2 regions of the Pseudomonas sp. GW823-FHT04A03 genome follow, and region 2 is predicted to be linked to the other one. Evidence: riboswitches for the same ligand, from Rfam matches in the RefSeq annotation. Region 2 holds a riboswitch; the other holds the start of a gene.
What was found. A riboswitch is a leader RNA that binds a small molecule or an ion and turns the genes downstream of it on or off. The one in region 2 is predicted to bind cobalamin.
Positions count from the first base shown of each region.

Region 1: linked by a shared signal. The riboswitch ahead of AC1Q9F_RS01200 (TonB-dependent receptor plug domain-containing protein) and the one ahead of AC1Q9F_RS03880 (CbtB domain-containing protein) in region 2 are both predicted to bind cobalamin.

Region 1 is NZ_JBXAIV010000001.1:276,456-280,746, reverse strand. It holds gene AC1Q9F_RS01210 (response regulator transcription factor) at 1-572, opposite strand, end outside; gene AC1Q9F_RS01205 (EAL domain-containing response regulator) at 724-2,043, opposite strand; cobalamin riboswitch at 2,073-2,279, shown strand; gene AC1Q9F_RS01200 (TonB-dependent receptor plug domain-containing protein) at 2,373-4,291, shown strand, end outside.
Region 2 is NZ_JBXAIV010000001.1:922,222-926,512, reverse strand. It holds gene AC1Q9F_RS03905 (acyltransferase family protein) at 1-338, shown strand, start outside; gene nfuA (Fe-S biogenesis protein NfuA) at 430-1,014, shown strand; gene cobM (precorrin-4 C(11)-methyltransferase) at 1,062-1,808, opposite strand; gene AC1Q9F_RS03890 (cobalamin biosynthesis protein) at 1,900-2,313, opposite strand; gene AC1Q9F_RS03885 (CbtA family protein) at 2,310-3,011, opposite strand; gene AC1Q9F_RS03880 (CbtB domain-containing protein) at 3,023-3,220, opposite strand; cobalamin riboswitch at 3,343-3,564, opposite strand.

The DNA of each region.
Region 1 (4,291 bases), 650 kb from region 2:
TTGAGCTTTTCAATGAGGCGGGTTTTATAAGTGCTGACGGTCTTGTTACTCAACAGCATCGCATCACCGATTTCCTTGTTGCTCAGTCCCTTGGCAAGTTGCTGCAATATGACCAGTTCTCGATCGGACAAGCCGCGAATCATCTCCACTTCTGTGGAGTCGATATCGCTGCGCCGTACCGAGTTTCCTGCAAGGTTGGGGAAAAAGGTATAACCGGCCATCAGCGCCTTGATCGCCTTGCTCAGCTCGCTTAATTCATCGGTTTTCGAGATATAACCGGCAGCCCCCGCCTTCATGCAGCGCATGGCGTAGAACGCCGCGGACTGCGAGGTCAGCACAAGGATCTTGCTCGACAGTTTCAGCGCGCTGATCCGGTTGATGACTTCCAGACCGTCGAGGCTGGGCATGGCGATATCCAGCAGAATCAGTTGTGGCTGATGCTCGCGAGCCATCTGCACCGCGTCAGCGCCATTGTCAGCCTCGGCAACGACTTCGAATTGCTCACGTTCAAGCAACACTTTCACCGCTGCCCGAATGAAGGGGTGATCGTCTACAACCAGCGCTTTATGCATTTGAACCTCACAGCTATACGCACAGGAACTGCCAGTGACGAAAGGGACCATGCATCACAAAAGTATGGAACATGTCGCTGGCTTATGCTGCCCGGATCACTCGGTAATCAGGCAGTTATATCGATCTATTTCTCTACCGGAACTGGCGCCTTCAATTGACTGAATCAGGCGCCTGCAGCCATCGCAGGAACCGCTCGGCCTCCATCGGGCGCGCCAGGTGGAAGCCCTGACCGAATGAACACCCCATCGACACCAGGCCGTCGCGGATAACGTGGCTGCCGACACCTTCGATCACCAGGTTCATGTTCAGCGCGCGGGCCAGTGCCACGGTGCTGGTAACCATTGCCTGGGTGCGTGGATCATCGATGCAGCGCACGAGTTGGCCGTCGAGCTTGAGCTGGTTGAACGGCAGCTGGCAGAGCAACGTCAGCGAAGAAAAACCCATGCCGAAATCATCGATCGACAGACCGCAGCCCATCATGCGCAGACGCAGCAGGTTGTCCCGGGTCGTTCGGGGAACATCCAGCAAGCCGTTTTCCGCCACTTCGAACAACAACGTTCGTCCCGGGAAATCGTGACGCTTCAACAACTGCTCGATGTGCTCGATCAGGTCATTGCGAGCCAGTTGCGAAGCGTGAAGATTGAACGCCAGCTCCAGGCCCTGGCCGGATCGGCGCAAGGCGTTGAGCACATCCATCCCTTGCTCCAGCAGTTGCTTGAGCATTTCGTCGACCAGATCGTAGGCCAGCACCGCCGCCAGAAAATCCCGAGGCAGCAGCAGGCCCCTGACCGGGTGCTGCCAACGCACCAACGCCTCCGCACCAGCCACCGCAAAGGTGTTCAACTCGAATTTGGGCTGAAACCAGGCCTTGAACTCTCCTTGGGCCAGCCCTCGCCGCACATCGTCCTCACCCGGGAGCCTGGAATGAGCTGAGGGCTCGACGTCCGGTGCCAGCCGTCGGCGAGCGTAGCGACTGAGGATTTCCTGCAACCTGTACAGCTGCGTGGGTCGGCTCATGACACCGAGCATTTGCAACCCAGAAAGACAGGTCATCTCTTCAACCGCACGGCGCAGTTCCGGCGTCAGCTCGCTGCACAGTGCAACCGCACGCGCCATACCGCTTTCCCCGGCCCGGGTCAGAAAATCCAGACAGTTGACTGCACTGTTGCTCAGGTCACAGAGCACGATATCAACGCCCCCTGCCCGGCTTATCTGCGCCATCGCCCGCTCGCTGTCACCCGCCTGCAAAATGTCGCTGACGCCCAGATGCTGGAGAGCCTTCACCAACGCGCCACGCTGAAACGATTGATCTTCTAAAACCAGAACGCTGGGTGCGTACATCTCGCCGACTACTCTGCCAATGACTTGTGGTGGAAATTCTGACAATTCCACATCACTTGAAACGAAGGATTCGTCTCTGCGATTTGTAGGAAATTTCCCAAGCACTGAATTGAGCAGCCCCAGGAACACTTTGTTGACGAACGGTCATCCGAATGTTCAGATGCCGCCCTGTTTCAGGTGTCCCATGCCGCCGTGCATGGGGTGAAACGGGAAACCGGTACGTTCTTTTTCGAGCAAGTCCGGTGCTGCCCCCGCAACGGTAGGCGCGTGATGCTTTCGACACACCACTGTGGCCAGACGGCCATGGGAAGGTGAAAGCGTCCATACGCGCGAGCCCGGAGACCGGCCTGAGATGTCTGTTTGGCAAAATCCTGCGGTGGGCGGGCATGGGCCGGTGTCGGCGTGTGCGCGATGCCTTCTCCTGCATGCTCTTCTGCGAAGATCCTTTCGAGAAGACAATGATCAAACCTTTCAACACTCCGGCTCCATCCCTGTTGTTCGGCTGTCTGTTCAGCCCCCTGTTGCTGGCGGATGACACGCCGCTCGAACTCCATCAGCAAATCGTTTCCGCGCCGTCCGTGGAGTCCACCACCGTTGCCGAGATGGCGCAGTTCGGCAGCAAGGTCGAGATCGTCACCCGCGAGCAGATCGAACGCGCCGGCCCCAGCGCCGATGTCAGCCGGGTGATGCAGATGTTCATTCCCGGCCTGTACGTCGCGCCGAAAAACGGCCCGTTCGACTACGGCACTTATTCCCTGCTGGGTGGGCGCAACGACGACACGCTGATCCTGCTCGACGGCGTGCGCCTGAACAATCGCCTGTACGGCGGTTTGTACCTGGACACGCTGCCGGCCAACGCCATCGAACGCATCGAAGTGCTCAAGGGTGGGCAGAGCCTGTTGTTCGGCACCCAAGCGGTATCGGGCGTGATCAACATCGTCACCCGCAGCCCGCAGAGCCGCAAAGCGTCCGGCGAAGTGAACATGGGCCTCGACACCTTCGGCGGCACCACCGGTGATGCGCGGGTCGAGAATATTTTCAGCAACGGTTTCGGCGATCTGGGCTTGCTGGCCTACGTCAGCCATAACGTCTCGGACGGCTACCAGCCGTTTCGCAATCGCGATCTGAAAAACGTCACCGAGAAGAAACGCGCCTATGAAGTCACGACCTTCGGCGGCAAGGCGATTCAGTCCTTCGGCGATGACAAACGCCTGGAGCTGTTCTACCAATACGCCGACGCCAACCTCGATTTCGCCCGCCCGGTGGACAACCACAAGACCACCAACGACCGCATCCAGCAGATCGCCACGGCGACCTTCGAACAGACGCTCAACGAGCGCCTGAGCTATTTCGTCAAAGGTCATGTCAACGACTGGGACACCCGCTACACGCGCATCAACAACACCGCCAACGGCGGCACAAAAACCATCAATCACAACGACTACTGGGGCTTCACCGATTGGGGCGTGCAGGCCGAAGGCAAGGCTGAATTGCCCGGCGGGCATGTGCTGGTGTTCGGTACGGACAACCAGTGGTTCAAGGGCCAGGACGATGTGCTGATCATCGACAACGACAAGGCCGAAGCCCACGCGCTCTATACTCAACTGCGCCCGCAGATCGACGCCCTGCCCGACTGGCACCCGAGCATCGGCATCCGTCACGAAGCCATGGGCGGTGGCGACAGTGCCACGGTCGGCATGCTCACCTCGCTGTATGACCTCAACGAAAACTGGTCCGTGCGCGGGCAGTACGGCACGGCCTACAAACTGCCGAACGCCGAGCAGTTGTTCGTCAACGAGCCCGGTGATGAGTTGGGCAACCGTAATCTAAAACCGGAGAAAAGCCGCAATGCCGAGCTCGGTCTGGATTACAAAGGCCTGCTGCTCGACCGCGAGTTCAGCACCAGCGTCACGCTGTTCAAACGCAAGATCGACGACCTGATCACCCTCGATGACATCCAGTGGGTCAACGGCCAGGGCCGGGTGCAGATGCGCGGGTTCGAGGCGGACGCCAGACTGGCGCTCAACGAACAATGGAGCTTGCAGGCCGACATGACCCGCAACCTCACCGAGTCGCGCGCCGGCGTCACGCTCAACGATGTGCCGAGCTTCTTCGCCCGTTCACGCGTCGGCTACGAGTCGGTCGACCGGATGTGGGGCGCTGGCGGTGCGATCCGTTATATCCGCGATGTCATCAGCTCGAAACAGGTCGAGTACGGCCATTACTCGGTGGTGGATGCCGACGCCTGGCGCTACCTCGACGGTGCCCATCAGCACCGGGTGAGCCTGCTGGTGGAGAACCTGTTCGACCGCGATTACGTCACCAGTCGCTCGAACAACGTCGACAACCTCGGGCGGCCATTCACCTCCGAAGTCCG
Region 2 (4,291 bases):
TGCTGGCGATCTATCACCTGCCGCCGGAACCCCGATTGCTGAATTGGGGCGTGCCCAGCGCAGTGCTGGTCATGGCCAGCATGGCGCTGGAGCGGCATGTCGAGCGCAACAGGCTGCTGAAGCTGCTGGGCGACTGTTCTTACTCGGTGTATCTGATGCATGTGCTGGTGCTGTCGGCCGGTGGTTATCTGGCTCGACGCTATGGGATCAACCCGTATTTGATGTTCGTCGTCTGCGCACTGGCCATCGCTATCGGTTCGTGGTTGAGCTACGAATGGGTGGAAAAACGCAGTTATCAATGGCTTAAAGCGCGGATTGACGGCGAACCTGGCGCCTAGCCGATTTGCGAACTATTCCTACGTAAATACTAGGACTTTGTGCCGCGCGCCGATTGGCGTAAACTCCGCCTTAAGCCTGCGAGGAGTCTCCATGACCGCTATTACCATTACCGACGCCGCCCATGATTACCTGGCCGATCTGCTCTCCAAGCAGAACACCCCGGGCATCGGCATCCGCGTTTTCATCACCCAGCCTGGCACCCAGTACGCCGAAACCTGCATTGCCTACTGCAAGCCGGGCGAAGAGAAACCTGAAGACACGGCGCTGGGGCTGAAAAGCTTCACCGCTTACATCGACTCGTTCAGCGAAGCGTTTCTCGATGATGCCGTCGTCGACTACGCCACCGACCGCATGGGTGGCCAGCTGACCATCAAGGCGCCAAACGCCAAAGTCCCGATGGTCAACGCCGACAGCCCGATCAACGAGCGCATCAACTACTACCTGCAAACCGAAATCAACCCGGGGCTGGCCAGCCACGGCGGTCAGGTCAGCCTGATCGATGTGGTTGAAGACGGCATTGCCGTGCTGCAGTTCGGCGGCGGTTGCCAAGGCTGCGGCCAGGCGGACGTGACCCTGAAGGAAGGCATCGAGCGCACCCTGCTCGAACGCATTCCGGAGCTCAAGGGCGTTCGCGACGTGACCGACCACACGCAGAAAGAAAACGCCTACTACTAAGGTGTTCGCTGCGGCATGAAAAACGGCGCCCCGTGAGCGCCGTTTTTTTATGGCCGGTACAAATGCGCATGCCCCGCGCGATACAGCGACGACTCACTGAAATGATCGCTACCTAACACCCGCCCAACCAGAATCAACGCCGTACGCCGAAACCCCTTGGCGGCAACCTTCGCGGCAATATCCTCCAGCGTCCCAACCACCCAGTCCTGATCCGGCCAAGTCGCCCGATGAATCACCGCGATCGGGCAATCTGCGCCGTAATGCGGCAGCAGCTCAACCAGAATTTTCTCCAGATGATTGACTCCCAGATGAATCGCCATGGTCGCCCCGTGCTGCGCCAGACTGCCAAGTTCTTCGCCGGCAGGCATCGCGGTCTTGTCCGCATAACGGGTCAGGATCACGCTTTGCGAGATGTCCGGCAGGGTCAGTTCAGCGCCCAACAGCGCGGCGCACGCGGCGGTGGCGGTTACGCCGGGAATGATCTCGAACGGAATATCCAGCTCGCGCAAATGACGAATCTGCTCGCCAATGGCGCCATACAGACTCGGATCCCCCGAATGCACCCGCGCCACATCCTGGCCCTTGGCGTGGGCGGTCTTGATCAGGTCGATGATCTGTTCTAGGTGCAGCTCGGCGCTGTTGACCACGGTTTCAGCGCAATGACCTTCCAGCACCGCCGTCGGCACCAGCGAACCTGCGTAGATGATCACCGGGCAACTGCGGATCAGCCGCTGGCCTTTGACAGTGATCAATTCCGGGTCGCCGGGGCCGGCGCCGATGAAGTAAACGGTCATCGTTGGATCCTGTAGAAAAGGGGCAGGGCAGTGCTTCACAAGCCTTTGAGATGAAGAATGCTCATGATCGAAAGCGGGGATTATCGGGAATTTACGCCGCGCCGGCCAATGCCAGAGTTGCCTGAGCGTACTTTTGCCGGGAAATCAGCAGTTTTGCCGGGCCGCTGATCAGCTGTTCGGCGAGCGCCAGCGCGGCACTTTCCGCCACACCGTAGCAACCGGTGCGTTCGAAGGCGATCTGCGAATGGTGACTCAAACGTTGCTGGTAACTGGCCAGTTCTTCGCTGCTGAAGTACAGCAACGGCAGCGCCAGTTGGGCGGCGAGTTCCTGCAAACCGGGTTCATCGCGCTTGAGGTCGATGCTGGCCAGCGCCTTGACCTTCTCAAGATCAATTCGATGCGCCTGTAACGCCTGGTCAAGCAATGCACGCAGCGTGCTGGCCGGGCAGCCGCGCTGGCAGCCCAGGCCGACCACGAAGGTCGGCGCTGCGCTGTCATCGGTCATGCGTGGTACTGACCTTCGCTTTTGCGGCGGAACAACCAGGCGCTGATCAGGCCCAGGGCCAGCCAGAACGCGACGTTGGTCAGCTGCGAAGCGATTTTGAACTGAGCTTCGAGGGCTTCCGGGGCGAGCATCGAATGCACTTCCGGTTGCGGCGCGCCGATCACGTGCGGCACGGCAAGGATCGCCACGCCGAGGAACTTCATCAGCCAGTTACGGCTGAACGCGATCAAGGCCAGGCCGACAGCGGTGGAGGCGGCGGTACCGATCCACCACATCTGCCGCGAGGCCAGATCCGCGGCGGCAGTGCCCGGCAGTTCAGGTGGCAGGCCCATGGTCGGGGCGAGCACGAAGGTCGCGTAACCGGCCAGACCCCAGAGCAGGCCTTGCGAGGTTTTGGTCGGCGCACGCAGGGTGTACAGACCCGCGAGCATCAGGGCGAAACCCACGGCAACCACCAGATTGCCGCCGGTGGTTGATACCACGCGCTGCCAGCCGTCTTCCGGCTCCCAGGCCTCGGCATCGTGTGTATGGGCGGCGGTGCCGGCGGCGTGTTCGTGAACTTCGGCAACCGGTTCGGCTTTCTCGAAGGTTTCGGCCTGCAGAATCAGCGGCGAAACCCAGAAGCTTTGCAGCAAGGTCAGGAGCAGGGCGGCCAGAAGGCCGGTGAAACCTGCGGTCTGCGCAATACGCTTGATCATGTCGTCAGGTCTCAATGGCACGGGAACGCGGCGCTGTGGCGGGTATCGTGCGCGGCGTTGTGCACCGCTTCGATATGCGAGAAACCGGCGAAATACACGAGACACGCACCGAGGATCGACGCGCAGACGGCGGCAGTCAGGCGTTGGCTCAGGGTGGTGGTGCTGGAGATCTTGTCCGAATTGCTGCCGGTGCTGCTAATGATCGACATGGCGCTTCCCTCTGGAGTGTCAGCGGGTGAATTGAGCGCATGAAAACCCCTGCGGCCGGGCACGCAGAGGTTCGAACAGCGCCCGCCCACCGCGGGTTTGTTATGTTCAGTGGCGCAAGGATGCGCACTGTGTGTTGCGGGCCGGTCTCCGGGCTCACGAGGGGTTGGCGTCTGGCCGACCTGCAAGCGTCACCTTCCCATGCCTGTGGGCACAGTGGATCTGACGCTTCGCTCGCTTACCGTTGCGGGGGCAGCACCGGACTGACATGGCTTTAGAGTAAAGCACATGATTCACCGGTTTCCCGTTTCACCCTGTGAAGGGCACCCGTAACAAGTTGTGTAGGAGACCATGCGGGGGGGATTTGAGTCAATTGGGATTGGGATTGGGTGCAGATCCGTTGCTTCGGGTGCTGCCGCTGGCGGTTTCGCTCTTACAGCGAGTCACTTTTGGCAAACGCCCCAAAAGTAACCAAAAAGTCTCTAACCCTGACGTACGGCCCCTCGCTGAGGCTCGGGGTTCCTTCGCTCCGGGATTGATCCGGGGGCATCGCCTACGGTTTGCTTCGCTGCACCTCCTCTCGATGCATGCGGCTGCGCCGCACGGTCGCTGCGCTCCCACCCCCGGATCAATCCCTCCACTCAGCCTGCCGACGGGCCTTGCGATCAAAAGCGGTACTCGAGCTAACGCTCATCGTGTTGAGTGGTGAGGAGCGGGGCTCTTGATCTGGCTCTGGTTCTGGCTCTTGATCTGCTTTTGATCTTTAGCCCCTTCGGCAGGCCGAGCGGAGGTGTCCATCAGGGGGTAGGCGCGCAGCGCCGTGCGGCGAAGCCGCATACATCGAGAGGAGGTGCAGCGAAGCAAACCGTAGGCGATGCCCCCTGATGGACACCGTAGCGAGGGAACACTGAGCCTAAGCGAAGTGCCGTACGCCGGGGCAAAAGCCTTTTGGTTCCTTTTTGGCGTTTGAAAAAGGGACTCGCTGTAAGAGCGAAACCGCCAGCGGCAGCACCCGAAGCAACGGATATGCCCCCAATCTCAAAAACCACCAACCATTGACCCATCCCCACACC